DNA from 4 places in the Bacillus sp. TCT6 genome. Region 2 is predicted to be linked to each of the others. Evidence: riboswitches for the same ligand, from Rfam matches in the RefSeq annotation. Region 2 holds a riboswitch; each other region holds the start of a gene.
The links. Region 2 has a riboswitch for thiamine pyrophosphate ahead of thiM (hydroxyethylthiazole kinase). Riboswitches for the same ligand answer to the same signal wherever they lie in the genome.
Positions count from the first base shown of each region.

Region 1: it holds a riboswitch for thiamine pyrophosphate, as region 2 does, so the genes downstream of both, tenA (thiaminase II) here and thiM (hydroxyethylthiazole kinase) in region 2, are expected to answer to the same signal.
Region 3: it holds a riboswitch for thiamine pyrophosphate, as region 2 does, so the genes downstream of both, tenA (thiaminase II) here and thiM (hydroxyethylthiazole kinase) in region 2, are expected to answer to the same signal.
Region 4: it holds a riboswitch for thiamine pyrophosphate, as region 2 does, so the genes downstream of both, thiT (energy-coupled thiamine transporter ThiT) here and thiM (hydroxyethylthiazole kinase) in region 2, are expected to answer to the same signal.

Region 1 is NZ_JBVYHX010000001.1:484,131-491,817, forward strand. It holds gene AC0ONG_RS02320 (DUF3965 domain-containing protein) at 1-550, shown strand, start outside; gene AC0ONG_RS02325 (hypothetical protein) at 791-1,129, opposite strand; gene AC0ONG_RS02330 (SH3 domain-containing protein) at 1,135-2,289, opposite strand; TPP riboswitch at 2,559-2,670, shown strand; TPP riboswitch at 2,731-2,834, shown strand; gene tenA (thiaminase II) at 2,920-3,615, shown strand; gene AC0ONG_RS02340 (ABC transporter ATP-binding protein) at 3,584-4,333, shown strand; gene AC0ONG_RS02345 (ABC transporter permease) at 4,333-5,085, shown strand; gene AC0ONG_RS02350 (ABC transporter substrate-binding protein) at 5,082-6,083, shown strand; gene tenI (thiazole tautomerase TenI) at 6,094-6,714, shown strand; gene thiO (glycine oxidase ThiO) at 6,707-7,687, shown strand, end outside.
Region 2 is NZ_JBVYHX010000001.1:155,769-163,455, forward strand. It holds gene AC0ONG_RS00685 (YhgE/Pip domain-containing protein) at 1-1,924, shown strand, start outside; gene topB (DNA topoisomerase III) at 1,963-4,152, opposite strand; TPP riboswitch at 4,344-4,456, shown strand; gene thiM (hydroxyethylthiazole kinase) at 4,529-5,338, shown strand; gene thiE (thiamine phosphate synthase) at 5,344-6,012, shown strand; gene AC0ONG_RS00705 (anaerobic C4-dicarboxylate transporter family protein) at 6,128-7,441, opposite strand.
Region 3 is NZ_JBVYHX010000001.1:2,270,029-2,277,715, reverse strand. It holds gene AC0ONG_RS11515 (DUF3937 domain-containing protein) at 159-422, opposite strand; gene tenA (thiaminase II) at 820-1,509, opposite strand; TPP riboswitch at 1,637-1,742, opposite strand; gene AC0ONG_RS11505 (D-alanine--D-alanine ligase) at 1,816-2,730, opposite strand; gene pdxR (MocR-like pyridoxine biosynthesis transcription factor PdxR) at 2,735-4,183, opposite strand; gene AC0ONG_RS11495 (homoserine dehydrogenase) at 4,273-5,298, opposite strand; gene AC0ONG_RS11490 (esterase/lipase family protein) at 5,386-6,627, opposite strand; gene AC0ONG_RS11485 (DUF3914 domain-containing protein) at 6,904-7,245, shown strand; gene AC0ONG_RS11480 (lipoprotein BA_5634 family protein) at 7,323-7,687, opposite strand, start outside.
Region 4 is NZ_JBVYHX010000001.1:4,452,946-4,460,632, reverse strand. It holds gene AC0ONG_RS22870 (response regulator transcription factor) at 1-648, shown strand, start outside; gene AC0ONG_RS22865 (sensor histidine kinase) at 645-2,495, shown strand; gene thiT (energy-coupled thiamine transporter ThiT) at 2,704-3,375, opposite strand; TPP riboswitch at 3,461-3,562, opposite strand; gene AC0ONG_RS22855 (FeoA family protein) at 3,757-3,984, shown strand; gene feoB (ferrous iron transport protein B) at 3,981-5,969, shown strand; gene AC0ONG_RS22845 (FeoB-associated Cys-rich membrane protein) at 5,983-6,153, shown strand; gene AC0ONG_RS22840 (lipoprotein BA_5634 family protein) at 6,188-6,766, opposite strand; gene AC0ONG_RS22835 (PspA/IM30 family protein) at 7,169-7,687, shown strand, end outside.

The DNA of each region.
Region 1 (7,687 bases), 330 kb from region 2:
GTATTGTAATACTTTTGTATATGATTTGTATACACATGATTTATTACGGAAATATCGTAAGTGTACAGATTTCCTATCATATTATGGACCTAGTCAGGCAGTTTTAGCATGTCAAAGAGCTGTATTATCTCAAATTTCCGATCGCTTAGACCCATTAAAGACAACGCATGTAGATGATTATTTATATGTGATGAAAGAAATGATGGAGCATATGACGATAGGAGTAATGGATCGATATGGTCATTTTATTGGAAAGCTACTATCTTATGTGCCATTTTTCGAAATGATACAAGTTCCACAGCATGCATATTATTGTGAAGAATTACTGTATATTTGTAAGGGCATTGAATATAAAGAAGAAACACTACGCAATTATATATTTATACAATTACATGATTGTTTACCATCATTCTTTAGGCTATTTCTTAAAAATAAGCGTTATGCAACGATTCATGATATTCTTTTCTATTGGTGCGATGATGAACAACGAATGAGCTTAGAGAAAAAATATAATCTGAGCTTTATTTATGAAAAATATGCTTGTGGATAAACAATATTTTCGATATGAAAAATTAATATAAATTAAAAAGGATCTCCAGTTTATGTGAGATCCTTTTTTGTTAGTAAAACAAGGAGAAAATGATTAAGACAAGAAACAACATTCCATATAGGAGAAGTTGTGCAGTATAACTTCCTTGTATACCAAAAAAAGTATTGGCTTTCTTATACAAATTCAATATGTATTTTATTGGAGTATCTTTGAAAGATTGGTACACAGTGTCTCCTCTTTCTAAGCTTCGTGTTCTTGTTCTTGTTTTTGTTTATAAGGGACATTAATATATCTAGCTACAAATAATAAAACAGCCATAAAGAATACTGGAAATACAGTAGATAAATAAAAGCCATTACTAATTATATTTGTTATGAGAGCACTCAAAAGAAAAATAGCATTATAAATATGGGCAATTTTTTGTTTTAGTTGCACTTGAAATGATTCCATCATAATTTCTAATGCAACAAAAGCAATAATAATAGATAAAAATACAATGTTTGTATTGTAAATGATTAAACAACAGATTAAACCTAAAAAGGCTACGTATTCAATTATAAGAGGTATATTGCGTGGCATACAATTTACCTAACTAAATATGGCAGTGGATTTACTGCATTTGTTTTTTCAAAATTCCATTCTCCATTATGTAATTCAAAATGAAGATGTTGCCCGTATGAATGACCTGTGTTTCCCATATGACCTATTAATTGTCCAGTTTGTACTTGATCACCAGCTTGTACAGTGCGATCCTTCATATGAGCATAAACAGTTGTATATAATTTCCCATTGATTTGATGCGCAATGAAAACAACATTGCCATAGCTAGCTGAATAATAAGATTTCACAACTTTACCTGCAGCAGCAGCTTGGATAGAGACGTTTCCTGGAGCGGCAATATCTATACCATAATGCATTTGTTCCCAGCGTATATCAAAGGTTGAGCTAATTCTTCCTTGAGCAGGGAATTTGAAAGCAGCTGGAATTGATGAAGGTTGATCTGTTTTAGCTTGTGGTTGATTTTGTACTACATAGTGTTTTGCTACATACCCGTATCCTGTGCCAAAACGAATTTTATACCAAGTTCCTACAGTTTCTACTACTTGTACTTGTGTACCGTTTTGTAATGAACCGAGTAGAGCGCTACTTGTACTAGCGTTGCTACGTACATTTAGATTAGGTGTTGCAACAGTATATTTTGTATTATTTTGAACGGTGATTCCTTTTACTAAGGGTTGTGAACCATTAGAGATGAATGCTTTTTGTACGTAACCTGTTTGGCCATTATGCGATATTTTATACCATTCGCCTTGATCTTCTTGAACGGTAATAAACTTGCCATTTGGTAATACATCTAAAATGGAAGATTCTAAATTAGGTTCAGAGCGAACGTTTAATGCATTAGCATTAACGATGTATTGATCATTAGAATGAAGTTTGTTTTTTAGTAAAATAGCATCTTTTTGTACATAACCTACTTTATTATGAACAGATACTTTATACCACTCATTAGTTGTTTCAAGGATGTTCACTTTTGTATTAAAGCGAATTGTATCAATTGATGTGCTTTTTACGTTATCTTCTGTATGTAATGCTACTTGATCGACTTTGACATACCCAGTTTTAATATTAGATAATTGTTCAGCGTTTGCTTTTTGTACATTTGTTTCACCCATAGAAGGAAGTAAAGAAGCAATCGCTACAGTAGTTGCTGTTAAAGCAGTAGCTTTCATATTCATGGAATAGAGACCTCCTCTAGTTGTATAGTTGTAATTTTATTATAGTATAAAGATATAATATAGTGGGTGTATTCACATAAATGTAATATGAAATCAATATAAAAATAAATTTTTTGAGGATAATGATTCCTTCTTATGCAATTAATTGGGGTTTTATTTTCTAAAATAGAATGTATGTATTGTATAACTTTGATATTCTGTTAATAATTAAGAAAATTAAAAAAGTTGATGATGTCTTATTAGGGTGTTATACTGACAGTGATAATTTTATAGTTTGCTAGGAGAGCTGGTGTTGCCAGCTGAGAGTAGGCCGTAAGCCTTTGATCCTTTTTATTACCTGATCTAGATTATGCTAGCGTAGGGAAGCAATTCGGACACTAACAATGAGTCCCCGTTTCTTTGCGTATAGAAACGGGGCTTTTTTATTTAAAAATTTCATATTGAAACCACTAGGGGTGCTTGATTTGCTGAGAGAGGAATAATCCTTAACCCTTACAACACCTGATCTAGGTAATACTAGCGAAGGGAAGTGGAACATCGAATAAATGTATAACTTTATTTGCTGTAACCACTTCTTATATATAGAAGTGGTTTTTTATTTAGATACATATATTGAAAGGGGATAGAGAAATGAAATTTTGCGATAGATTATTAGAAACTGTGCAACCGGTTTGGGAGATGAGTCATAATCATCCGTTTGTAGTGGGTATGGGAGATGGCACGTTAGAAAAAGATAAATTCCAGTATTATATTATTCAAGACTATTTATATCTGCTAGATTATGCAAAGTTATATGCGATTGGTGTTGTAAAAGCAACGAATCCACAAGTAATGGGAAAGTTCGCTGAACAAATTGATGGAATATTAAATGGCGAAATGACAATCCATAAACAATATGCAAAAAGACTTGGAATTTCTATAGAGGAGATAGAGTCTGCGAAACCATCTGCTAAAAATTTAGCTTATACAAATTACATGATGTCTGTATCTCAAAATGGCACACTTGCGGAATTAATAGCAGCGCTTCTTCCATGTATGTGGAGCTATTGGGAAATTGGAAAGCGTTTAAATGATATTCCTGGAGCAAGAGATCATGAGTTTTTTGGTGAGTGGATTCAAGGATATAGTTCGGAAGAATACGGTAATCTGTGTATTTGGTTAATAGATTTATTAAATGAAATGGCAGTTGGAAAGTCTGAGACAGAACTAGAAAGATTAGAGGAGATTTTCTTATATTCCAGTCGATTTGAATATTTATTCTGGGATATGTCCTATCGTAAGGAGATGTGGGGATTTGAGGAGCAAGAACATACTACAGTTTCATAATGTTTCTTTTCATTATGATGAGAAACCAATCATCCATGAATTAAATGCTTCTATACATGAGAAAGAGTTTGTCAGTATTATCGGACCGAGTGGATGTGGGAAAAGTACTTTATTTCGCCTTATTACAGGTCTAGAAAAGGTAAGTACTGGACAGATAGAACTGACAGAAACAAAGCACCATCCTGTAGGATATATGCCGCAAAAAGATATGCTTTTGCCGTGGAGAACAATTATTGAGAATGCTGCCCTGCCGCTAGAGTGCCAAGGTGTACAGAAGAAAGAAGCACAAGTAAAGGCAAAGGAACTGTTACATAAATTTGGTTTGCAAGGGTATGAGAAAAAATATCCGAAAGATTTATCTGGTGGTATGAGACAACGTGTATCTTTTATTCGAACTTTATTAACAGGCGGGGAAATATTGCTGTTAGATGAACCATTTAGTGCATTGGATGCTTTAACGAAGACCTCTTTGCAAGAATGGTTGTTTGAACAATGGCAAGAGTGGGAAAAAACAATTTTATTCATTACTCATGATGTTGAAGAAGCGTTATTTCTTTCAAACCGAGTTTTAGTAGTGGAACAGCAGCCGATAACGACTTTGACTGAGCGGACTGTACCGCTTGATCATAACAGAACACGAAAAGATTTATATAAACCGGAAGTATTAGCGCTGAAAGATGAGCTTCTTAGTATGTTACAAAGGCAGGTACTTGTGTGATGAACCGATTGAAAGAATTAGTTCCTGCTATTACACTTTTTAGTACTTTACTAGCTGTGTGGGAAATAGGAGCAAGAATTGTAGATGAGATGTACATTTTATCGTCACCTTCTGCGATTGTAATGAAGATATGGAAACTAAAAGACATATTATTTACAGTTCATTTACCTGCAACGTTATACGTCGTTTTAATAGGTGTTGTTATCTCTATCGTATTAGGTGTAGGGCTAGCGATGTTAATGAATGTGAGTACATGGATGGAGAGAGCATTTTATCCATTATTAGTTGCTTCACAAACGATTCCGATTACTGCGCTTGCTCCGCTATTTGTTTTATGGTTTGGATACACAATTTGGAGTAAGGTTGTTGTCACAGTTTTAATTACGTTTTTCCCAATTGCGGTCAATACGTATGATGGACTACGCAGTACGAAAAAAGAATGGGAGGAGCTATTAGTTACGTATGGGGCAACGAAAAAAGATGTTTTTCTTAAATTAAAGTTGCCATCTGCTCTTCCTTATTTTTTCTCAGCTTTAAAAATTGCAGTTCCGCTTAGTGTTATCGGAGCAGCAATTGGAGAATGGCTCGGTGCACAAGCTGGGCTTGGATATTTCAGTAAGAGAATGATGACGCAGTTAGATGGAGCTGGCGTATTTGCACCTATTGTATTGTTATCATTATTAGCTATTTTCTTCGTCATACTTATCTCAGTATTAGAAAAGAAATTTATTAGTTGGAGGAAGTATTCATGAAATTTTTAAAAAGCATCTTTGTGTTGACATTATTAGTTGCAATGATTGCTGGATGTTCTAGTAACTCAGCGTCAGATAAGGGTAAAAAGGAAAAAGAAATAACGGTCATGCTTGATTGGTACCCAAATGCGGTACATAGCTTTATTTATGCAGCAATTGAAAAAGGCTATTTTAAAGAAGAAGGAGTAAAGGTGAATATAAAATTCCCTTCTAATCCGACTGATCCATTAACTTTAGCAGCTGCAGGAAAAGTAACGGTTGGTTTATATTATCAGCCAGATGTTGTCATGGCAAAAGCAAATGAACAAATTCCAGTAAAATCAATTGGAGCTGTCGTACGTTCACCATTAAATCATGTTGTATCGCTGAAATCAGCAGGCATTCAATCGCCAAAAGATTTAGAGGGGAAAACAGTTGGCTATTCTGGAACACCTTTAAGTGAGATGTATTTAAAAACGATGGTAAAAGAAGCTGGTGGTAATCCAGATACAGTGAAAGTAGTCGATGTTGGCTTTGATTTAGTACCAGCATTAATTACGAAAAAAGTGGATGCGGTAACAGGGGCATACATTAACCATGAAGTACCTGTTATGCGTCATGAAGGTCATGAACCAGCGTACTTTAATCCAGCAGATTATGGTGTACCGAATTATCATGAGCTTGTATTTGTAACAGGTGATAAAACGTTGAAAAAAGATAAAGAAGCGTTGCAAGCCTTCTTACGTGGTACGAAAAAAGGCTATGATTTCATGAAGAAAAATCCAGATGAAGCATTAAATATTTTATTAAATCATCAAGAAAAAGAAAACTTCCCGCTTGTGCCAGAAGTTGAAAAAGAAAGTATGAAAATTTTATTAGAGAAGATGGAAACGAAAGATGAGCCATTTTTATCAGATTCAAAAGAATCATGGGAAAAACAAAATAAATGGCTGAAAGACAAAGGAATGACGAAAGAAACCGTCCCAGCCGATGAACTATTCGAAAATATTTTAAAGTAGGCGAATGAATATGAAAAATGAGCTCCACGTAATCTCAAATGGCCATATGCCATTCGAAGAGTTAGTGAATGTAGCGATGCAAATTGAGAGTGAGATTGATTATTTGCATATTCGTGAGCGTGAGAAGAGTACGAAGGAATTATATGAAGGTGTGGAAAGTCTATTAATGGAGGGCTTTCCGGCTTCTAAAATTGTCATAAACGATCGAATTGATATCGCCATTTTATTAAATATTCCTCGTGTTCAACTAGGATATCGAAGTACAGATGTAAAGTCAGTGAAAGAAAAGTTTTCGTATTTGCATGTCGGTTATTCTGTGCATTCGCTAGATGAAGCAATAGTAGCTTTTAAAAATGGAGCGGATTCACTCGTTTATGGCCATGTATTTCCGACAGATTGTAAAAAAGGTGTGCCAGCGAGAGGGCTTGAAGAAATTTCAGACATTGCAAGGTGTTTATCTATACCGATTACAGCAATTGGAGGAATTACCCCAGAAAACACAGTGGATGTTCTTACTAACGGTGTAAGTGGTATAGCAGTTATGTCTGGAATTGTAAGTAGTAGTAACCCGTATAGCAAAGCGAAGTCTTATAAGGAATCAATAAGAAAGTGGGCGGAAAAACATGTGTGAGAAGTATGATGTAGCGATTATTGGTGGTGGTGTAATTGGTAGTTCAGTTGCACATTTTCTAGCAGAAAGAGGACATAAAGTAGCGATTGTAGAGAAGCAAAAAATTGCATCGGAAGCTTCGAAAGCAGCTGCTGGTTTACTCGGGGTTCAGGCAGAATGGGATGCGTATGATCCGCTATTTGAACTTGCTAGAGAAAGCCGAGCTATATTTCCACAACTTGCAGCAGTTTTACGTGAAAAGACGGGTATTGATATTGGATATGAAGAAAAAGGAATTTATCGTATTGCTCAAAATGCAGATGAGAAGGAAAGAATTCTTCACATTATGGATTGGCAGCAGAAAACAGGTGAAGATTCTTATTTTCTAACGGGAGACCATGTGCGGGAAAAAGAGCCATATCTATCCGAATCTATTATAGGAGCAGTATATTATCCGAAAGACGGTCATGTTATTGCACCAGAGCTTACGAAAGCATTCGCACATTCTGCAGCAATTTCCGGTGCTGATATATATGAACAGACAGAAGTGTTTGATATTCGTATTGAAAATAATAAAGTGACTGGAGTTATTACAAGTGAAGGTATTGTCACATGTGAGAAAGTCGTTATTGCAGGAGGTTCATGGAGCACGCAGTTACTCAGTTATTTTCACCGTGATTGGGGTACATATCCAGTTAAAGGAGAAGTGGTTGCGGTAAGAAGTAGAAAACAACTTTTAAAAGCACCTATTTTTCAAGAAAGATTTTACATTACTCCAAAGCGCGGTGGACGTTATGTAATTGGGGCAACAATGAAGCCACATACGTTCAATAAAACTGTGCAGCCAGAAAGTATAACTTCTATATTAGAGCGTGCTTATACAATATTGCCAGCTTTAAAAGAAGCAGAATGGGAAAGCACGTGGGCAGGATTACGACCACAATCGAATCATGAAGCTCCTTATATGGGAGAGCATGAAGAAATAAAAGGTTTA
Region 2 (7,687 bases):
GGACCTTTCTAAGTTGAATAATGACGGATATAAAAGTATAGCGCAAAATATTAATCAAACAGTAAATAATGTTTTAAGCTCATCACGTGCAGGAACAGCTTATGGGAAAAGTGTTTTAAATGGATTGCAAAATGGTCAGTTTGATCCAGAACAAGCAAAGAAAGATTTAAATGCAGTATCAAATCAATTGCAAGCTCGTACAGAAGGTATTTCGTATCTTATTAATGTATTTACTGAACTTCAAAACTCAGCGACGACTGATTTTGGAAAAAGCTTTTTCCAAGGGCGAGTGGATCGCCTAACTAAGCTGAAAAGTGGTATGGAAAATGCAAACAACGGTATTAAAGATATTGTAAATGTTATCGGTACAGGACAAGAAGTAAAGAAAGATGTAACAGATGTAGCAAATCAAAAATTAGATGCAGCAAATGCATTAATTGATCAAGCTGAAAAAGATTATAATGAAACGTTTGTAGCAGATTATAAAAAAGCAGTTAGCACAGTAGATCAAGCTAAAGCTAATGCGAATGAAATATACGATAATGCAAAAGCTGATTATGATAAAGCGAAAAATGGTCTAGAAAGTACTAAATCTAGTGTCCAAAAAGCACTAGAGGATGTACAAAACAAAGGTATTAATGGTTTAGAAGGTTCGAAGGAAGCCTTGAAAAGCTTAAATGGTCAATTCCAATCTGGAATCGGTTTAATTGATGATATGATTCCAGTTCTAGAAAGTACAAATAAGGTTTTAGCGGATGTAAATAGTGATAAAAACCTTAATAATGGAATCGCAAAATTAAATAAAGCGAAAAGTAGTCTGCAAAAAGGTGTAGATGCAACGAATAAGGGGATTACACTTCTTAACAATGGACAGAAACCTACAAAAGATGTAATTGAAAGTATTAACAATGCTGCGAAGGGCGGATCAGCTCAATTAACAGATGTATTATCGACGTATGATTCAGAGATTGTACCTAACTTCAATACAGCAATTGCTCGTACAAAAGAGATGTCGAAAAATACAACTCAAATTTTAAACGATGCAGACAAAAAGCTTCCAGATGTTAAAAAGTTACTAGAAGATTCATCAAAAGGCTTGGTAGACGGTAGAAAGAAATTAGTAGACATTAAAGCTGAAATGCCGGAGACTGAGAAAAAGATTAAAGATTTAGCAAATAAAATTCGTGATTTTGAATCTGAAGAGGATTTAAAAGACATCATACGCTTATTGAAAAACGATGTTGAGAAGCAAAGTGATTACTTTGCGAATCCAGTAAATTTAAAAGAAAATAAATTATTTGCGATGCCGAACTACGGTTCAGCGATGTCACCATTCTATACAGTGCTTGCATTATGGGTAGGCGCATTATTAATGGTTTCATTATTAACGGTAGAAGTACACGAAGAGGGCGCGAATTATAAGAGCCATGAAATTTACTTCGGACGTTTATTAACATTCTTAACGATAGGTCTTTCACAAGCGTTTATCGTATCGATGGGAGATATATTCTTACTCGGTACGTACGTAGTCGATAAGTTCTGGTTTGTGTTATTTAGTTTATTTATTGGTGGAGTCTTCGTTTGTATCGTATACTCACTCGTTTCTATTTTCGGAAACGTTGGGAAATCGATGGCGATCATTTTACTTGTACTGCAAGTAGCAGGATCGGGCGGAACATTCCCAATTCAAATGACACCAGCGTTCTTCCAAGCAATTTATCCGTTCTTACCGTTCACGTATGCAATTAGTGCAATTCGTGAAACAGTTGGCGGAATGCTTTGGGATATCGTAACACGAGATTTACTTGTGTTAAGTGTTTTCGTAGTAGTTATGATTGTTGCTGCGTTATTACTGAAAACACCAATTAACAAATCAAGTGAAAAATTTGTTGAGAATGCAAAAGGAAGTAAAATCATTCATTAAGAAAAGGTTCCTACCGAGAGCGGTAGGAACCTTTTTGTTTAATCGAACTTTAGTTTTTTTAATGCGTCTGCGAACGGGTTGTTTAATGGTTCTTCTTCTTTTTTCTGTTGTTTCATATATTTTTGAACGTCACGTTTATCAGCTTTGTTTCCAGATTCTTTTTTACGTCGCTCTTGGAATGTTGATAATTTCTCGCGATAGCCACATTTACATGCAAAGATTTGACCTGCACCTTCACCACGTAATTCTAGTTTCTTCTTACATTGCGGACAGCGAGCGTTTGTTGTACGAGATACATTTTTACGATGACCACATTCACGATCTTGGCATACGAGCATTTTTCCCTTTTTGCCGTTTACTTCTAGCATTGGTTTACCGCAGTCTGGACAAGACTTCGTTGAAATGTTGTCATGTTTATATTTTTTATCACTCGATTTAATTTCAGAAACAATTTCTTTCGTATAGTTCTTCATTTCAGAAATGAATACTTCTTTTTTCAGCTTACCTTTTGCGATAGCCTCAAGTTTTTGTTCCCATTCACCAGTTAGTGTAGGGGATTTTAACTCTTCTGGTACTAAATCAAGTAATTGACGACCTTTTGATGTAATGTGAATATCTTTACCACGTTTTTCAATTAAGAAAGAGTTGAAAAGTTTGTCGATAATATCTGCACGTGTCGCTACAGTACCTAATCCACCAGTCGATTTTAACGTATCAGCAAGTTGTTTATTTTGCGTATCCATATATTTTGTAGGATTCTCCATTGCTGAAAGTAAAGTTGCTTCATTAAAGCGTGCAGGTGCTTTCGTTTGACCTGATGTTTGCATAATTAACTTTACAGTTAATGTATCGCCCTTTTCGATGTGGGGTAGAAGCTGCTCTTTTACGTCATCAGTTACATCATCGTCTTCAAATCGATTTTCGTATACTTCCTTCCAACCAGCATGTAAAATTGTTTTTCCGCGTGCAATGAACGTTTCACTACCAACTTTGGTACGTAATGTTAGTTGCTCGTATTCGAATGCTGGGAATAAAACAGCTAAGAAACGTTTTACAACTAAATCATAAATTTTACGTTCTTTATCTGTGAATGCTGAGAAGTTAACGTATCCTTCTGTTGGAATAATCGCATGATGATCGCTTACTTTACTATCATCAACAAATGATTTATTAGCCTTGATAGGCTTTTGTAATACTTTATGTGCTAAAGGACGGTACTCTCCAACGCCACATGCTTTTAAACGTTCTGGAAGTGTTTCAACGATATCAGATGAAATGTAGCGTGAATCTGTACGAGGGTACGTTAGCACTTTATGTTGTTCATATAACTTCTGCATAATGTTTAATGTTTCTTTCGCAGAGTAACCGAACTTTTTATTTGCATCACGTTGTAATTCAGTTAAATCGTAAAGACCAGGAGAGAATGACTTCTTCTGTTTTTTATCAATTTCCACAACAGTAGCATGTTGTTTATCTAAACCTTTTACAATACCATCAATTTTTTCTTTATTAAAACTACGGCTATTGCCATTTGCATCTTGCCAAGTAAGTTTGAGTTTCTCCATCGTTTGAGCTTCGATGCCGTAGTAAGTTTGTGCTTTGAAGTTCTTGATTTCATCTTCACGACTAGCAATCATAGCGACAGTAGGCGTTTGTACACGACCGCAATTTAACTGAGCATTAAAGCGAGTCGTTAAAGCACGAGTTGCATTAAGACCGATATACCAGTCAGCTTCTGAACGTGCAACTGCTGAAGCGTATAAATTGTCATAGGCTTTACCTGGTTTTAAATTTGCAAAACCATCTTTAATTGCTTTATCGGTTACAGAAGAAATCCATAAACGTTTGATTGGTTTGTTTAGCTTAACTTTATCGATGATCCAGCGTGCGACTAATTCCCCTTCACGTCCAGCGTCTGTTGCTACAATAATTTCATTTACATCTTTTCTAAGTAGCTGACTCTTTACAGCATTAAACTGTTTACCAGTTTGTTTAATAACCGTTAATTTCAAACGCTCTGGTAGCATCGGTAAATCTTCTAAATTCCACTGTTTATATTTCACATCATAGCTTTCTGGATCTGCTAATGTAACGAGATGACCTAAAGCCCAAGTTACAATATATTTACTACCCTCAAGATAGCCGTTTCCTTTTTTATCACACTTCAGTACACGAGCAATATCTCGTGCAACGGAAGGCTTTTCAGCGATTACAACGCTTTTTGACATATTAAAAACATCCTTTCAAATTTCCATAAGTTAAATATAGCATACATCTTCTTGAGATTCAGTTTCGCTTCATATTTGAGCTGTTTTTAGTGGAATGAACAAAATCCTGACTGATTAAAGTTTCACTTTATATAGAAAAGTAAAGAACTTGTTATTTTACTAGAATAAGAGTAGACTTTGAAGTAGATGAATAAGAAACACATGGGAGTTTGTGGATACAAACTGAGAGTATGGCTACTAGTCCGTCATTGACCATTTGAACCTGTTGGATAATGCCAGCGTAGGGAGAGTGTAAAAGCACATGTTCAGGCACTTTGCGTACGCGCGAAGTGCCTTTTTGTGTATCTCCCATCATTATAGTTAGGAGATGAAAAGGATGAATATGAAAGAAATTAGTAAAGTAGTGGATTTGGTGAGAGAATCTAATCCGCTCGTTCATAATATTACAAATGTTGTTGTAACAAATTTTACTGCTAACGGTTTGTTGGCACTTGGGGCATCGCCTGTAATGGCGTATGCAAAAGAAGAAGTAGCAGAAATGGCTAGCATTGCTGGAGCGTTAGTATTAAATATGGGAACACTTCGTCCTGAGGAAGTAGAAGCGATGTTACTTGCTGGTAAATCAGCAAATGTGAACAATGTGCCAGTACTATTTGATCCAGTTGGTGCAGGAGCAACTTCGTATCGAACAGAAGTTGCGAGACATATTCCAGCCGAAATAGATTTAGCAATTATCCGCGGCAATGCGGCTGAAATAGCAAACGTTATTAATGAGAAATGGGAAATTAAAGGGGTAGACGCTGGTACTGGAAATGGCAATGTTGTAAGTATTGCAAGGCAGGCAGCAGATGAACTAAATACAGTTGCTGTCATTACTGGAAAAGAAGATGTTGTTACAGATGGAGAGCGAACTGTTCTTATTCGAAATGGTCATCCTATTTTAACAAAGGTTACGGGAACAGGGTGTTTACTAACTTCGGTAATAGGAGCATTTGTAGCAGTAGAAAAAGATTATGTAAAAGCAGTAGTAGCCGCATTAACGTTTTATGGTGTAGCTGCGGAACTGGCAGCTGTTAAAACAGTAGAAAAAGGGCCAGGTAGTTTCCAAATTGAATTTTTAAATCAATTAGCGAATACAACTTCAGCTGATATTGAGAAGTATGGGAAGATTGAGGAGTTAGAGTAAGGGGGATGAAACATACGATGCGCATTGAAACAAAGAAAATGTCTAAGTTATTACAAGTGTATTTTATTATGGGAAGTAATAACTGCACGAGGGATCCTTTAGCTGTATTGAAAGAAGCGTTAGATGGTGGAGTGACACTTTTTCAGTTTCGCGAGAAGGGGGAAGGTTCTTTAATCGGAGGAGATAGAGTGCGCTTTGCAAAAGAATTGCAGACGCTTTGTAAGGAATATAGTGTTCCTTTCATTGTAAATGATGATGTAGAATTAGCCATTGAATTAGATGCAGATGGTGTTCATGTAGGACAAAATGATGAAGGGATTACATCTGTTCGTGAAAAAATGGGAGATAAAATTATCGGCGTATCTGCTCATACAATTGAAGAAGCACGCTTTGCAATCGAAAATGGAGCAGATTATTTAGGTGTTGGACCTATTTTCCCAACGAGTACGAAAAAAGATACGAAAGCGGTTCAAGGAACGAAAGGATTAGCTTATTTTAGAGAACAAGGAATTACAGTGCCAATCGTTGGTATTGGTGGGATTACAATTGAAAATACAGCGGCAGTTATAGAAGCGGGTGCGGACGGTGTTTCAGTTATTTCAGCAATTAGTTTAGCTGAATCTGCGTATGAAAGTACGAGAAAATTAGCTGAAGAAGTAAAGAGAAGTTTGTAGAAAAGGACATGTAGTATTTTAAGTGCTACATCGAGAAGTAGACTGCCCAAAAAATTTAAACAAACCCTTATTAAAAAAGCACAAACCTTTTTAAATAAGGGTTTGTGCTTTTTCTTTAAAACATAATAGAAATTAAAAGCATTCCAATTCCGATAGAAGTAAATGTTGCAATTAAGCCTGGAATCATAAAGCTATGATTTAATACGTATTTACCGATACCTGTTGTACCAGTACGGTCAAAGTTAATGGCAGCAACGATTGTCCCGTAGTTTGGAATGAAGAAATATCCGTTTACTGCAGGGAACATCGCAATCAGTAGTGCTGGTGGAATACCAAGGGATAGTCCAAGTGGCATTAAGGCACGTACTGTTGCTGCTTGGCTGTACAGTAAAATAGATAGAATGAATAGTGCGATGGCAAATAGCCAAGGTGCACTTGTTACTAAATGCTGAATAGATCCTTGAATCATATTTAAGTTTCCATTAAAGAAAGTATCTCCCATCCAAGCGATACCGAAAATAGCAACAACTGCTGTTGCTCCTGCTTTAAAGACGTTACCAGACACAATGCTTTCTACATTTGGTTTACAGAAAATAATAATAAGAGCCGCGATAGTTAACATAACCATCTCAATTGTGTTCGGCATGGAAAGACGGGCTAACTTCCCATCAACTATCCATCCTGGACGAAGTGCTTCAAATGAACCAAGAAGTACAACAAGGAAGGTTCCTACAAGGAAAAGGATAACTGATAATTTGGCGCCCTTTACACCTACAAATTCTTTTTTCTCTTCAAGCTTAGGAATCATTCCTTCTTTTAATCGTTTTAAGTATTCAGGGTCTTCATTTAATTCTTTTCCCATCTTACTAGCAACGAATGCTGCTAACATACAAGCAATGAAAGTAGAAGGAATACTCACTTTTAAAATATCTAATAAAGTGATTTTATAGTCAGCTAACATTGCTAAAAGAGCAACTGTGGCAGCTGAAATTGGGCTAGCTGTAATTGCTTGTTGAGAAGCGATTACGGCAATCGACATTGGGCGTTCCGGTCTAACCCCTGATTCACGAGAGACTTCTGCAATAACAGGAAGTACAGAATAGGCAACGTGACCAGTACCTGCACATAGTGTGAATAAATAAGTAACAATTGGAGCAAAAAAAGTAATACGCTTTGGATTTTTTCGTAATGCTTTTTCAGCTAGGTGAACAAGATAGTCCATTCCTCCAGCAGCTTGCAAAGCACCAGCGGCTGTAATTACTGCCAAAATCATAAGCATTACATCGATAGGAGGCGCGGTCGGTTGTAAGTGGAAGACAAAAACGAGTATTGCCATACCAACTCCACCCATTACTCCTAAACCAACTCCGCCTAGGCGTGCACCAATAAAAATACAGAGTAACAAGGTAAGAAATTGTAGCCAAAACATGATAAACTACCTCCGAAATTCATTAGTTAAGATATATTCGAATAGTTTAATTTGAATGAAAATTAAATAAATACCCGAAGAAATCCTTGTTATTTATACATTTTTTATTATATAACACAAAAAAAGTAACATTCACGTACTTTTTGAAATTATTTCGAAAAAGCAATTCGTTAAAAATTTGTATTTATATCTCTAAATAAGTAGACATTTTGATTTATATGTTGTAACCTTTGATAGAGAATATAT
Region 3 (7,687 bases), 2.1 Mb from region 2:
TTTCTTGTACTGTAAATGCCTTTGCTATAACACCTCTAAGTAACCGGTTTCTATGACGGTTAAGAAATTCCTATAAAGAAAAAAGCCCTAATTAGGGCTTTTTATTCTATTTCTCCAGCAAAGCTCTCTATGAAATTTCTAATTGAAAAAAGACACACTTAGATTGATGCGTCTTTTTGTGATGCCTCTTTTGTGAAATCATATAATGCAATTGCGCCTAAAAGAACAAGTATACCTTGAGGAACATCTAGTAAAATAGTTTTCCAAATTTCTGGAATTACCCATTTAATATCTGCTGCTGTTTCAAGATATGTTTGGAAATAGCTGATTGTAAAATTAATTATCCCTAAAAATACAAACAACGATAAACCAAATCGAATTAATTTCTTATTTGTAAACATATAACACCTCTCAAAATTCATTGGATATTCCTGCTTTTGCTTCTTTATATTTCCATATCTCTATATTTGATTTTAACACACAAAGAACTCAAAAAAATACAATATGCAAATTTGCATATTGTATGAACAGCACTTCATGTTAACTTAGAAATTCCTGCAAAGAAAAAACAACTCCGTTACAGCTAACAGCTCGGGTTTCTTTTCTTATTTAACTTCATACCACCAACATTTACGTTCTTTAATTGTAAAATAAATGTGACAGAAGTTTATCCAGTTAATGCGTAGACAATTAAATGAGCTAAATTATCGATATTCTATTTCACCATATCCGTAGCACTAATGACTTTACGCAAATTTGACAAGAAAAAATATAGAGATAGGTATGATCCATACCTATCTCTAACATTACTTCTATTCTTTATCCAATTACGTCTTTTACGTCTGTATCCACTGGCCACTTTTCTAATGTATAAGCCATTTCCCAAAATGAATATTCATATTGACTGCTAATAATAAAATGCTGTTTCATACGCTTGCGGTCTGCCTCTGTTACTTTTTCAGCAATAGTATCTAACCGTATAATTTGTTCTTCAACTAGCATACGGAACCAATCAGATCCATAAGCAGAAATCCATTCGTTATAAATTGGCTCTTCCGGCTGACATTCTTTTAAACGTTCCCCAATTTCGTAATACAACCAATAGCAAGGTAAAATTGCTGCAATGATATCTCCTAAATGCCCTTCATACGCAGCACGATACATATGTGAAGTATACGCATATGCAGTTGGCGCAGGAATAAAATTATCTTTTTCTTCTTTTGTTATCCCTAGCTTTTTAGCAAAATTCTCATGTAAAGATAACTCGGCCTCATATGTATTTTGAGCATGATGTGCCATACGAGCTGTCGTCTCTAATTCAAGAGCTTTTGCAGCTCCTAAAGTTTGTACTCTAGCAAAATGACTCAAATAATATGAATCTTGAAGCACATAATAGCGAAAACTAGCTAAATCTAACGTTCCTTCACCAAGTTTTTTTACAAAAGGATGGTTAAAACTCGCTTCCCAAATTGAATCTACTTCTTTACGTAATGATTGTGAAAAAGTCATTTAAATCCCTCCAATAATGTATAAAATATAAGTATTTATCCACAATTATTAAAGCTGTAAAATAAAAAAACTTTCTTTACAGGCGTAAAGAAAGTGAAATTGACAGTATTTATTTACTCATTAAATAGCAACGTCTTTCCCACTTCCCTACGCTGGCATTAACCAGATCAGGTACTAAGAGTCTCAAAATCACATTTGATCTCAGCCTATAAAAGGCCCCCCTAGTGGATAAATATTTTGTTTTTATAATGTATTCATCATAGCATACTTCGTGAAACTGTCAAAAGAATTAGTTATATAATCCCCTTAAAACCCTTCTTCTTTTCTAACTTTTAATGATGTTTCAATAATCATATCTAATAGTTTGCTATAACTAATCCCCGCTGCTTCTGCACTTTTTGGCAATAAACTTGATTGTGTCATCCCTGGTAATGTATTAATTTCCATTACATATGGAATTCCATCCTTCACCATCATATCAACTCTTGCATAAACACTACATTTTAATGCTTTATAACAAGCCAGTGACGCTTTATTTACACGTTCATTAATTTCCGCTGGAAGTTCGATAACTTCCTCAACTGTACTAGTATCATCATATTTTGCATTGTAGTCAAAGAACTCGGCTGCATGTCGAATTGAAACTATAGGTAACTGTTTTCCATCCAGAATGGAACATGTAATTTCATCACCTTTTACATACTTCTCAATTACTACTTCAGAATCCCATTCAAATACAGTTTCTAGCATTGAGATCAATTCATTTTTATTGTAAACGATTTTCACCCCGACACTCGATCCGCCAGAGTTTGGTTTTACCACTAATGGAAATCCTAACTTATCTAACTCATCAAGCTTTAGATCCTCCATTTTTGTAAGTTCAATCCAATCTGGTGTTTCTACACCTTCATAACGTAAAATCTTTTTCGAAATATTCTTATCCATACATATACTACTAGATAACATATTACTTCCGCTATAAGGAATCCCTAAACTCTCCAGTGTTCCTTGAACTGTCCCATCTTCTCCATATTTCCCGTGTAATGCGAGCAACGCAAAGTCAATGTCTTTCGCTTTTTCAATTAAATCCATTTTTTCATTTAATGTAATTGGGACTATTTCATACTTATTTTTATCTAAATGAGCAATCATTTCATTCCCTGTCATAATTGAAACTTGTTTTTCAGACGATACCCCGCCCATAATAACACCGATTTTCATTTTCTCAACTCCAAATTTCATTTTTTAATGTATCACCAATTATTTTAATTCCCCGAACTATTTCTTCTTCTTTCAAGCGCGAAAACCCTAATCGGAAAGTGTTCGCCCCTTCTCCATCAGAGTAAAAAACATCTCCAGGTGAAAACGTAACGCCTTTCTCATAACACTTTTGTAAAAGTGTGCGGGCATTCATATGCTCTTCTAGCTCTATAAATAAATGAAGTCCACCATCTCCAGTCATTCTTTTGAAAGGAATGAACTGATTACACGCGCCGACAGCTAACTCATATTTTTTCTTATAAACCGATCTTGCCTTTTTTAAATATTTCTCAAAATATCCCTCATGTAAATATTGAAATAGAACCGCTTGATCTAACGTAGATGTGTGGATTGTTCTTGCTCTTTTTACGCTTTCTAAATAATGAATCAGCTCTTTATCTGCAATAATCCAACCTACACGTAAACCAGGGAAAAGTACCTTTGAAAAGCTACTAATATAAATCACATTATTGCCAGCTCCAGCAAAAGTTAATAAGGGAGCTAAATGTGAACCTGAATAACGTAATTCTTCATTAAATCCGTCCTCTATAATAGGAACCTTATATTTCGAGAATAACCTCATCAATTCCGTTCTTTTCTCTGAACTCGTAACAATACCGGTTGGATTATGATAAGAAGGAATTAAATAAGCAAAATCAAAATCTTTTTCACGTAAGCTTTTTTCAACTTCATTCGTATCAATACCATCCTCATTCATATCAATCCCATGAACTTCAAGTCCATGTAAACGGAACAGCTTTAGTGCAGCGTGGTGAGTTGGATTCTCACAAATGACACGACCGGATTTTTTTGATAAAGAAGAAAGTACAATATCCAATCCTTCTGTAAATCCATTTGTAATTAGAATATCTTTATTCGAAATGTCTACACCTTTCATTTCCATGTAATGAAGTAAATAATTCATTAACGGTTTATATCCCTTTGCATATCCGTAGTTCAATACGATGTCCCCTTCAATGGACATACGAGTAAGAAAAGCTCTTTTGAAGTTTTCAACATCAAATAGCTTCTCATCCGGGGCTATACTATTAAAAACAATCATTCCCTTTTCCCAACGAACACCATGTTTCATTAAATCTAATTCATCCGCTAATGCGGTCACTGTATTAAGTTTATTTTTCCAATCTATTTCAACAGACGAAGTGTTAGATATATCTACCTTCGCAACAAAGTTCCCTTTTCCTTTAACTGCATAAATGAGTCCTTCTTGCTCTAAATCTGCATAAGCAGCAAGTACAGTGTTTCTACTCACACTTAGTAATTCACTTAGTTCCCTTGTTGATGGGATTTTTTGATTCCCGAGCAAGTGCCCTTTCATAATCATCTTCTTCAAATAATCTTTCAATTGAATATAAACGGGACGATCTTTAACAACTTTAAAATCCTTAAACAATTCCTTACCCCCTGCAATCATTTTTGCATATTTATTTCATTCACAAAAGGTCCACGACATATGTATTTTTTATAAAGGGCGGTACGGTCTTACAAGTCTTTTCGATATAAGTTAATTACATCTTTTAAAGCTGCAGCTGCAGCGCCTCGTGGATTAGAAGCCCCACCAATTGTAGTAACTTGTCCCATCGTATCTGTAAAGAACGTAATTCCTTTTTCGGTCCCATTTACTTTTGCTAACGGATGATCTTTTTCTATTTCGCACGGTTCAACATTTAAATTCACATTGCCACCCTCATCCTTATATATTGATGCTATTAATTTAATAATTTTATGTTGTTCCTTAGCATTTTGTATTTGCTGTTTTGTAACGTGCTCGATTCCTTTTATATGTATATCAGTAAGTGTTTTCTCTGTTTCCATTAAGCTGTTTGTCAAAAGTAACAATTTACACGCACTATCTGAACCACTTATATCTAATATAGGGTTTGTCTCAGCAATTCCTTTATTTTGCGCTTCTTTCAGTGCTTCTTCAAATGTCATATCTTCCTCATACATTTTCGTAAGAATATAATTAGTTGTTCCATTTAATATTCCTTCTATTTTTTCAATACTGCAACCGGCTAAACTAAATTGTCCGATATCTAGCGTCGGTAGTGCAGCGGCTGTTGCACCGCTATATCGAATTCGTACATTTACGCCTCTTGCTGCTTCATTTATTTCTCTCCAGTTTGTAACGAGTGCACCTTTTGAAATTGCTACTATATCCATCTGTTTCTCAATCGCTTGTTTCATATATTGTTTCCCTGGATTTCCATCTTTAAGATTTGTAACTGTTGATTCTACCAATACAGTACCACTTATGCTAGTTGTTGCACGTTCCTTCGGATGATACTCTAAATATTTTTCAATTGCAGCGGTACCGCCACCATACATCAATAAATGATGAAGAGATAAGCCGTCTTCATTATGTATTGCAATATTTCTTCCTAATACGCCACTTACAACTAATTGAATCCCATATGTTTCATATATATATGAATACTTTTCATTTAATAATTTTATAAACTCTCTGCCTACTGTTCCGTATCCTGATAATACAACTTGAATCTTCATAATATCCCCCCATATTTTTCTACCAAACCCCTCTTTCAATATAATATAAAGCGCTCTCGAATTCCATCGAGAGCGCTTTATTATTACTTATTTCGGTAAACGTGATAGCTTTTCAGCAATTGTTCTATAAAACTCTTGAATGCTAGAAAAACCTAACGAGTCTGAAACACTTAATCCTACCATGTCGAGATGATCCCAATTCGCTTTCGTTTCGATATGATTCCATTTTCCAACCTGTAATGACTCATGATTATTTACAGCAACATTAGAAATTGGTGCAATCATAGAATTGGTATTTACTACACCATCATTTTGCCACCAAGAAGTATCAACTAACGGACGGTTTTCTTCATATCTCGCATAAGAACCTAAGAAAAATGCATTCCCCATCAACACTTTATTCATCGTTATATGAGGCAAATGTAAACCTGTAATAGGTGCTGCTTGTGATGCATGTCCACTATAAGATAAGTAATAAACATCCGGTTGCGTCTTTACCCAATTATTTAACTCCTTTGCACCATCTGTACTTAAATCCCATTGACTTATATCTTTTGTATTTTTCCAAAGTGAACTATTTAGAATACGATTACTATATTGGAAAAAGGACTCTCCAGCAATCTTCTTTATACCCCATTGATCCAATTTAAAATCATATAAAGATAAATTATTGTTTCCTCCAAAGCTCGCAGCTGTAATGAGTAAATCTTTAACGAACGGCAGCAGAAGACTACCATCCGCAAGTGTTGTACCGTTGTGAGGGGTTGCTAATGTTGTAACACTATGAACATATGATTTTCCACCTTCAAATAGTGGTGATATTTTGGTGTCTGGGTGATTTTTCGCATAATTCTTTTCTTCAAAACTACCTTCTTTTAATAGCTGTACTAATGTTCTAATCGTTTGTCCACCCATGCTATGCCCAACTAAATGAACTTTATTTGTTTCACTCCAATTCGGCGTAAAACCACTATAAGTTCTGCCAAAACGATTATGTCCATGTTTCTCAGCATGCGAGGCACCATAGTCTACTGTGCCACCGCTAATTTGCGCATACAATTCACATGCACGATCCCAGTTACTAGAAACAGGTCCAACAGCTGCGGTATGTACCGTATAACCATTTCGTTTCAAATCTTCCTGTATATCATGAACACCACCCCAATACTTTACGCCAAGCATTTCTTCTCTACCCCATCCAGCAAATCCATTCACCAATATGATAGGATAATTATTTGGTTGCCTCTCTTCAGCATATGATATTTTCGCTGCGAATGAACATAAGGTCACTAATGCGAAAAAACATATTTTTAAAAATAACTTCCCCATACTTTCTCCCCCTAATAAAACGTTTACATTTTTCTCCTAAAAATTAACAGAATGTTTTAACAACTTAAACATAATGTAAAGTATTTTATATACGTTGTATATATAGAAAACATATACAATTGTTGATAAATATTAATTCAAGTGAACATTTACTTTTTACAATACAACTTGTAAATCTGTTTATTTGAATTTATAATTAGATATAGTTTCCTCATGTTAAAAAGATTTAAAAACCATAAGAAAACTAATCTCATTGCTTGAAAAGGAGGAAAAAGCATGCAAATCGGATCAAATATTCATACATTATCTCAACCTACTAAAATAACTCCATCTACTCTTGAGCATAATACTATCTCTTCTACTAAACTGGAAAGTAAGAAAGTAAATGATCCTATCAAGTTTGATATTCGTTCATCTGAAAAAGAAATGAAACAGCCTGAGCATAAATTTAATGAATTAGATTTATGGAAGATGTTAAAGGATAAAGGTGTTCCTTTATGGATAATCCTTGAAATGCTACAAAAGGCTCGTAAAGAAAAAGAAGCCCAAAATAATTCAGTTCAAAATTCAAATGCGATTGAGGAAACAAACGAGACTCGATTAAATGAAGTAATGTAAAGCATAATATTTGATTGGTCTACAAACTAAAAAGAGTTCGGGGGTGATAAAGTTTCTATCAACCTCGAACTCTTTTTTTATGATTTTTCTCCAATCGTTACAAACTGGAAAGATACTTTTCCTTCCAAACCTTTAATTAGTTTTTTTACTTTAACATTTTCATTAACCAATGTATTATCTGTCGACATTTTAGGTTTTTCGTCACCTAGAGATTTTTTCAAATGAAGAAGATGCATTTTCATTTCATTTGCCTTTATTTCTTTATACACACTATTTTTTGCTACAATCATATACCATTCCGTTGAATATTTACGATTGTTACCTATCCAAGCATCACTATCGTATGTAACAGGAATCTCTTCCCCTCCTATTTTAATACTTTTCATAGTCTTATCGTCTTCACTTGTAAATAATAGTGACCCTTCTTTTGGGAATTTCGGTA
Region 4 (7,687 bases), 4.3 Mb from region 2:
GAAATATTAAAAGATTATTTTTTAAGTGAACAATATGTAGTGTTTGAAGCGAGGGACGGGAAAGAGGCTTTAGTTGTATTTGAAGAAGAAGAAGAAGTTGATTTAGTTATTTTAGATATTATGTTGCCAGAACTCGATGGATGGTCTGTTTGCCGAAGAATTAGGAAGACGTCCGAGGTGCCTATTATTATGCTGACGGCGCGCGTAGATGAAGATGATACGTTACTTGGTTTTGAACTTGGGGCAGATGACTATGTGACGAAGCCGTATAGTCCACCCATTCTATTAGCAAGAGCGAAACGATTATTAGAAAGTAGAAAGGCATCGAAGAAACCTTTAGAGAATGAAGATGATACGTTATCGATTCATGGCATCCAAGTTCATTTTCCGTCACGTACTGTTACTGTTGATGAGGCAGATGTTAGTTTAACGCATACGGAGTTTGAAATATTAGTGTATTTCATGAAAAACCAAGGAATTGTACTAACAAGGGAACAATTAATTTCAAGAATTTGGGGATATGAATTTGCTGGTGATGATCGAACGGTTAATAGTCATATTCGTAATTTAAGAAATAAATTAGGAGAGAAGGCAAAGTACATTACAACTGTAGTACGAACAGGTTATAAATTTGAGGGAAATGTATGAAGAAAGGAATTGTACTAAAATTATTTACTCTTACAACAGCATTATGTATGTTGATTTTAGCGACGATATTTATTGGACAAACGATATTTTTTAAACAATATTATGCGAATCGAAAAGTGGAAGATATTAAAGTGAATTTAAATTCCTTTGAGAAGAATTATCTAAACTACACAGGAAATGCAGAAGGAATTCAGAAACTTGAGCAAGACTTTTTTAGGGAAAATAATACGTGGATTACGACACTAGATCAGAATGGGAATTTAAAACATGTGGATGATTTTTATTTTGAGGTAACGATAGATCGTAGGCAACAAAAGAGCTTTGGACAACAACTATTCAAGATACCCTTATACAATCTCGTCAATATAGAGGAGATTGATAATAAATCATTAGAGCAGTTTTTAGGACAAGAGATTTATTTTTCTGGAGTGAGAAAAGAAGATAGTTTTATTCCATTCTCTTTTTCTTTATCTAAGCAGAATTTAAGTGGATCTAATAAACCGTTAGAAAAAGCATTTCAGGAGAAAATAAAATTAGATGAGGAGAAAAAGAGAGCGGCTGGGGAGCAACTTGCTAAGGAAAAGAAACCAGCCGTACAGGAAGAAGCTGCTCAGGAATTAGGCGTTTACATAGGAGGACGTGTTACAAAAGTACAGTTACCAGATGTAAACGGTCCTGTGAATCCAATTTATAAAAATAGCATATTTTTAGATAATATTAAGGGTTTTCAAACCGATTTATTATTAAAAGAAAGCAATAAAATACGATATACAACACAAACAATAGATTATGAAAAGAATGATATAAAATATAAATTATTAGTTAAGCCAATAAAAGAAAAAGACGGATCAGTAGCATATATATATGCAATGGCTTCTTTACAGCCTGTAGATGAAGCTGTACAAATGGTGCAAGATTATTACATATACATCATTGCATTTGTAGTCGTTCTTATTTTTTTAGCTTCGTTTTATTATTCAAAGCAAATTGCCAAACCGTTATTAAAAATAAATGATACGACGAAGAAAATAGCGCATTTAGATTTTACAGAAAAAATACCGATTACTTCAAAAGATGAAATTGGTGATTTATCGAAAAATATTAATATACTTTCTAACAAATTAAATTCTCATATCGGACAGCTTGAACAAGATATTGAAAAGGAAAGAAAGTTAGAAAATACACGGAAAGAATTCATTTCTGGTGTTTCGCATGAATTGAAAACACCGCTGAGTATTATGAAAAGTTGTATTTCCATTTTAAAAGACGGGGTAGCTGAGCATAAAAAAGAGTATTATTTTCAGGCGATGGAGAGAGAAGTAGACAAAATGGATACTTTAATTTTGGATATGCTTGAGTTAGCTAAATTTGAATCTGGTACATATAAAATGAAAAAGTCTTCGTTTTATATTGATACAGTAATTGAAGATATATGTGAACATCTATCTGTGGAAATAGAGAAAAAAGAACTTCATGTCCATAAAAATATACGTTCATTTGAAGTGATTGCAAATCAAGGCCGAATTGAACAAGTCATTGTGAACTTCATTACGAATGCAATACGTTATACACCAAATAAAGAGGATATTATTATTTCGACAATAGATGATAAAGATCGTATAAAAGTGTGCATTGAAAATAAAGGTACTCACATTGAAGAAGAACAATTAGATAAAATTTGGGATCGCTTTTATCGCGTGGATGCAGCTCGGCAGCGTTCACAAGGTGGGACGGGACTTGGGCTTGCTATTTCTAAAAATATTTTAGAATTACACGATGCTGAATATGGAGTAAAGAATACAGGAGACGGTGTATTATTTTACTTTTACTTACCGAAAAAAGCGTAGATAATGCATGCTACGCTTTTTTTAATTTATTTTCATACTATCTTTACCTAATCTTTATTTTTAAACGATATAATCTGGTTAGAAAACGAGGTTATGTAAGGAGTCGATGAACCGTGCATAGCAATTGGCTAAGTATAATGGTATTTATTTTCTTTTGTGCATTTATTGTATTTTTAATTGATATTACGATATGAAAAAAGAGCGCTCATTAAGCGCCCTTTTTTTGTGTATTCATTTGATAAGCACTGATGCTTTTGAATAAACGTGGTGAAGTGATAAATAAAAATATAAGTAAAACGGTACATAGAATATAGGAACCAATCATTGTACTACCGTTAAATATTAAAGAATATAGAACTGCTGATTGTCCTTTTGGTGCATATTGTCCCCAGAAAATGATACCAGCGATAAAGTGACAGAAGTAACGAGCTAGACTACCGATAAAAGTAGCGACGATAATATATCCAATTACTTTCTTCCCTTGGTTTGGTTTTGATGAAGGTTTGTCTTTACGGCTACCTAAGTTTGATTGTTCTTCGTTATTTTCATTGGATGTTAAAAGCGCCTTTTGAATTGGACGATAGAATAAACCAGCAAACCCAATGAATGCGAAAGCAATGAAGTATTCAATTAATACTTGAATTGGTGTTACGATAATGGCATCGCCTACAACAATTTGTAATAATCCCCAAATTAAGCCTCCTAAGAAAGCCATTTTGAAACCCCAGCGATAAGCGATAATAAAAATAGGAATCATTGCAAAAGATATAGAACCGCCTGTAGCTGATATTTTTATTGAAAGTGGTAAAATGTCGATGACCATGGCGAAGGCTGCAAGAATAGCAGATTCAATCATCGCTTGTAAATTGGTGTTACGCATGTTGTCTCCCCCTAAATCCAAGTTGTACAAAAAAGAATAGATATCATAGGAGGATACGAAATACGTAAATGAAAAGAGGTATGTATTTCGGACGTTTGCACAATCCCTGCGTTAGCATTAACTAACAGGTTCGAAGGGTCGGAACGAAGTGTTCCCTCTCAGCGGCATGGCTCCCCCAGTGATAACGAGATTCTTTATTTGTTATTGTTTATTGTAAGCGAAATGGATGGGAATGGCAAACGAATCTGTTATGACAATTATTGAAATAGAATTGTAGCGAAATGTTAATAAATATGAAGCAAAAGGGTATAGTACAAGAGAAATAGAGTGTGCTATAATTCTTCTGAAAATAATTATCATTCTCTTCGGAGGGGGAAGGTTATGAGCTTAGTAGATATTAAAATCGGTGAGAAAGTGCTAGTGAAAAGTGTTCAGTCTTTAGATTATTTACTAAAGAGAAGATTGGCTGCTTTCGGTCTTTCTGAAGGAAGCGAACTTCGTATGAAGCAAAAGGCGATGTTCAAAGGTCCTTGTACATTGGAGTGTCGTGGACAGTTAATTAGTATTCGTCATTGTGACGCGAAAATGATAAAGGTGGAATTAGCGTGAATAAGGTTGCTTTGCTAGGGAATCCAAATACAGGAAAGACATCATTATTTAATGCACTTACTGGTTCTTATGAATACGTAGGAAACTGGAGCGGTGTAACAGTAGAAAAAAAGGTTGGTAAATTAAAAGATAGACAAGGAACATTAATTGATTTACCAGGTGTTTATGATTTAAATCCAGTTTCACGTGATGAAGGTGTTGTAACAAACTTTCTATTAACAGAAGAATTTCAGCATATGTTAAATATTGTGGATTCTTCGCAGTTTGAACGAAATATGCATTTAACGTTGCAGTTGCTCGAATTTGGCAAGCCAGTTTCAATTGGTCTAAATATGGTTGATGTGGCGAAGCAAAGAGGAATTGTGATCGATGTAAAACGTTTATCCGAATTATTAGGCGTAACAGTCGTTCCTGTCGTTGCAAGAAGTGGAAAAGGTTGTGAAGAACTACTTGCGACCCTTAAAGAAAATGACAAAAACGAGAAAAAACCATTCATTATTTCATATGGTGTACAAATGGATGAAGGAATTGAAGAGGTAATTTCTCTTTTAGAGAAAGCGAATTACGAGCATCCGAGATGGTTAGCACTTCAATTTTTAAGCAATAACGAAGTAGTAGAAAAAGAAATAAAAGCATTACCAATTTATAAGGAACTTGTAGCCATTCGATCTCGCCTAGAGGGAAAACTTGATTGTACGTTGGAAGAGCACATTTACAAAACTCGTGAAGCGTATATTGAAAAGTTAAAAACAAATGTTATGAAGCATGAGAAAGAAGGGAAAATTCCTTTTTCGGAAAAAATTGATAGACTAATTACGCATAAAATTTTAGGACTTCCAATCTTTTTAGCAGTTATGTTTTTTATTTTTCAGGTTACGTTTACGTGGATTGGGACACCTTTATCGGATATGTTAGATGAGTTTTTTGGTGGCCAGCTTACGGATTGGGTGACGGTTGGACTTACAAGTATTGGAGCTTCTCATTTTATTCAAGCGCTCGTTACAGAAGGTATTATTGCCGGTGTTGGTGCTGTATTAGTATTCGTACCACAAATCTTTGCACTATTCTTTTTCATTTCATTATTAGAAGACTCAGGATATATGGCGCGAATTGCAGTTGTTATGGATCGAATTATGGAGTTCTTCGGTTTAAACGGAAAAGCGTTTATTCCGATGATTATCGGTTTTGGATGTAACGTTCCAGGTATTATGGCAGCGAGAACGATTGAACAAGAAAAAGAACGTTTACTTACAGTTCTTGTAACACCATTTATGTCTTGTTCGGCACGTTTGCCTGTATACGCATTATTTGCGGGCGTATTCTTCCCTCATAGTCAGGCAACTGTTGTATTTTCTTTATATGTTGCAGGTATTGTTCTTGCATTACTAGTTACAAAAATTATGTCTCTTACAATTTTAAAAGCGGAAAAGTCTATTTTCGTAATTGAACTACCTCCTTACCGCGTGCCACAAGCGAAAACGTTATGGCTAAGCACGTGGGAGAAAGGGAAAGGATTTGTTCGTAAAGCAGGTACATTCATCTTTGGTGGTTCTGTTGTCATTTGGTTATTAAACTATGCAGGTCCATCAGGATTTGGTGTTGATATGGGAGACAGTTACTTAGCGATGATTGGTGGGTTTATCGCACCGTTATTTGCACCGCTCGGCTTCGGAACGTGGCAAGCTGCAGCATCCCTTTTAACAGGATTTTTAGCAAAAGAAGTTGTCGTTTCTACAATGGCAATTATTTATGCAGTTAAAGAAGATGTGCTTGGAAACGTAATGGGAGCACATTATACAGCATTATCAGCTTATGCATTTATGTTCTTTATTTTATTATATGTTCCATGTTTAGCGACGGTGGCTGTTATTAAACGTGAAACAGGATCAGCCAAATGGACGATTTTCTCAGTCGTTTATCCACTCGTTGTTGCTTATGTATTAACGCTTATTATATACCAAGTTGGATCTTTACTAGGATTCTAAAAGGAGATGTATAATGATGGTCAATATTATAATTGGAGCTATCATTTTTGGTTATGCAGCATACACGTTAGTTAATTTTGTAAAGAGAAGTAAAAAAGGAAAATGCGCAGCATGTTCTTTAAATAAGTCATGTCAGTCGAAAACTTGTAGTCCGGATATGGAACAAATTGCTCATAATAAATAGAAAAAAGCTTTGCGAATTGCAAAGCTTTTTTGTTTTACTTTTTAATTTTTACAAGTTGAGAAGCTTCGACGCCTTTGTAACCAGGGAACTCTTTACTTGGGTCTTTATCAAATTTTAATACACCTACAGATTTTTCATCACCTTTTACATTGTTGTAAGTTGCGTCATCGACAATCGCATACATATCTGTATATGCACGGCCACTTCCGATAATTGTGTTGCCTTCATATTTTAATTTTGCCCCATCAAGTGTAGCATTTTCTACTTTTTCTTTTGCAAATAATAAACCTTGTTCTGTTGTTACAGCTGGTAATTTATCAAGTGGTTTCGTGTTGTCTTTTTCATCAACTTTGCTAAGTAACTCTTTTTTCACTAGTTCTTCACCAGTTTTCTTATCCATTACAAGAACTTTTTTACCATCTAATGTTGTCATTTTCATTTTATAGAAGTCTTTTTCTTTCACTTCTTTTTTGTTTTTATCTGTAATTTGCTGAACTTGTTCTTCTGAGCCGTACAGTACAAAACCGTTCGCTTTCTCTCCTAATAAAGAACAACCTGATAATGCACCAAATGAAATTGCTGCTGCTAATCCGATTCCTACTAATTTTTTCATGATGATTTCTCCTTTTATATGTTTTATAGTAAATACAATTTTTGTATTATTGCTTACATGTGAAGAAGCTTGTTTGTTGCTTCTGGTATTAGTGTATAAGAAATATCAGAATGCAACTATCGAGTTAGCTTACAGTAACATTACACTTATGTAATTTAGTGAAATCGCACAAAAGTAAGTTAATTTCAAAGAGGGATAATGAGAATATATTATAAATACAATATTGTATATAGAATGTCATATTATAATGGATGTATTTTGGAAATAACATGTAAGGACATATTAGTTTTGTTATAATAAACAAATAGGCTGTAAAATGAATATTCTTTACTGTAAAGGGAGATTTTTCAGTTTTCCAAGTAGTGAATTTGAAATATGAGGTTTATCATAGGAGGAATTTAGATGTCTGTATTTAAACGATTAAGAGATTTAACAATGTCAAATGTGTATTCATTAATTGAAAAAGCGGAAGATCCAGTTAAGATGACTGATCAATATTTACGCGATATGCAAGCCGATGTACAAGAAGCTGAGAAAAGTGTAGCAGCTCAAATCGCACTTGAGAAGAAATTCAAAATATTATTTGAAGAGCAAGAAGCACTTGTGAAAAAACGTGAAGAGCAAGCTCATATGGCTGTTCAAGCTAATAACTTAGATCTTGCGCGCCGTGCATTAGAAGAAAAACAAAATGCAGAGCAAAAAATGAATGAATATAAAGCAAGCTACGAGCAAAATAAAGCTGCTGCTGATAACCTGCGCCTTAAGCTAGAAGAAATGCGCAAGCAATTAACAGAGCTGAAAAATAAACGTGAAACACTTGTAGCACGTGTAAATGCAGCGAAAGCACAGAAAAATATTAATCAGGCAATGTCTGGATTTGATTCAAATTCAGCAAAAGCTGGTTTAAGCCGTATGGAAGAG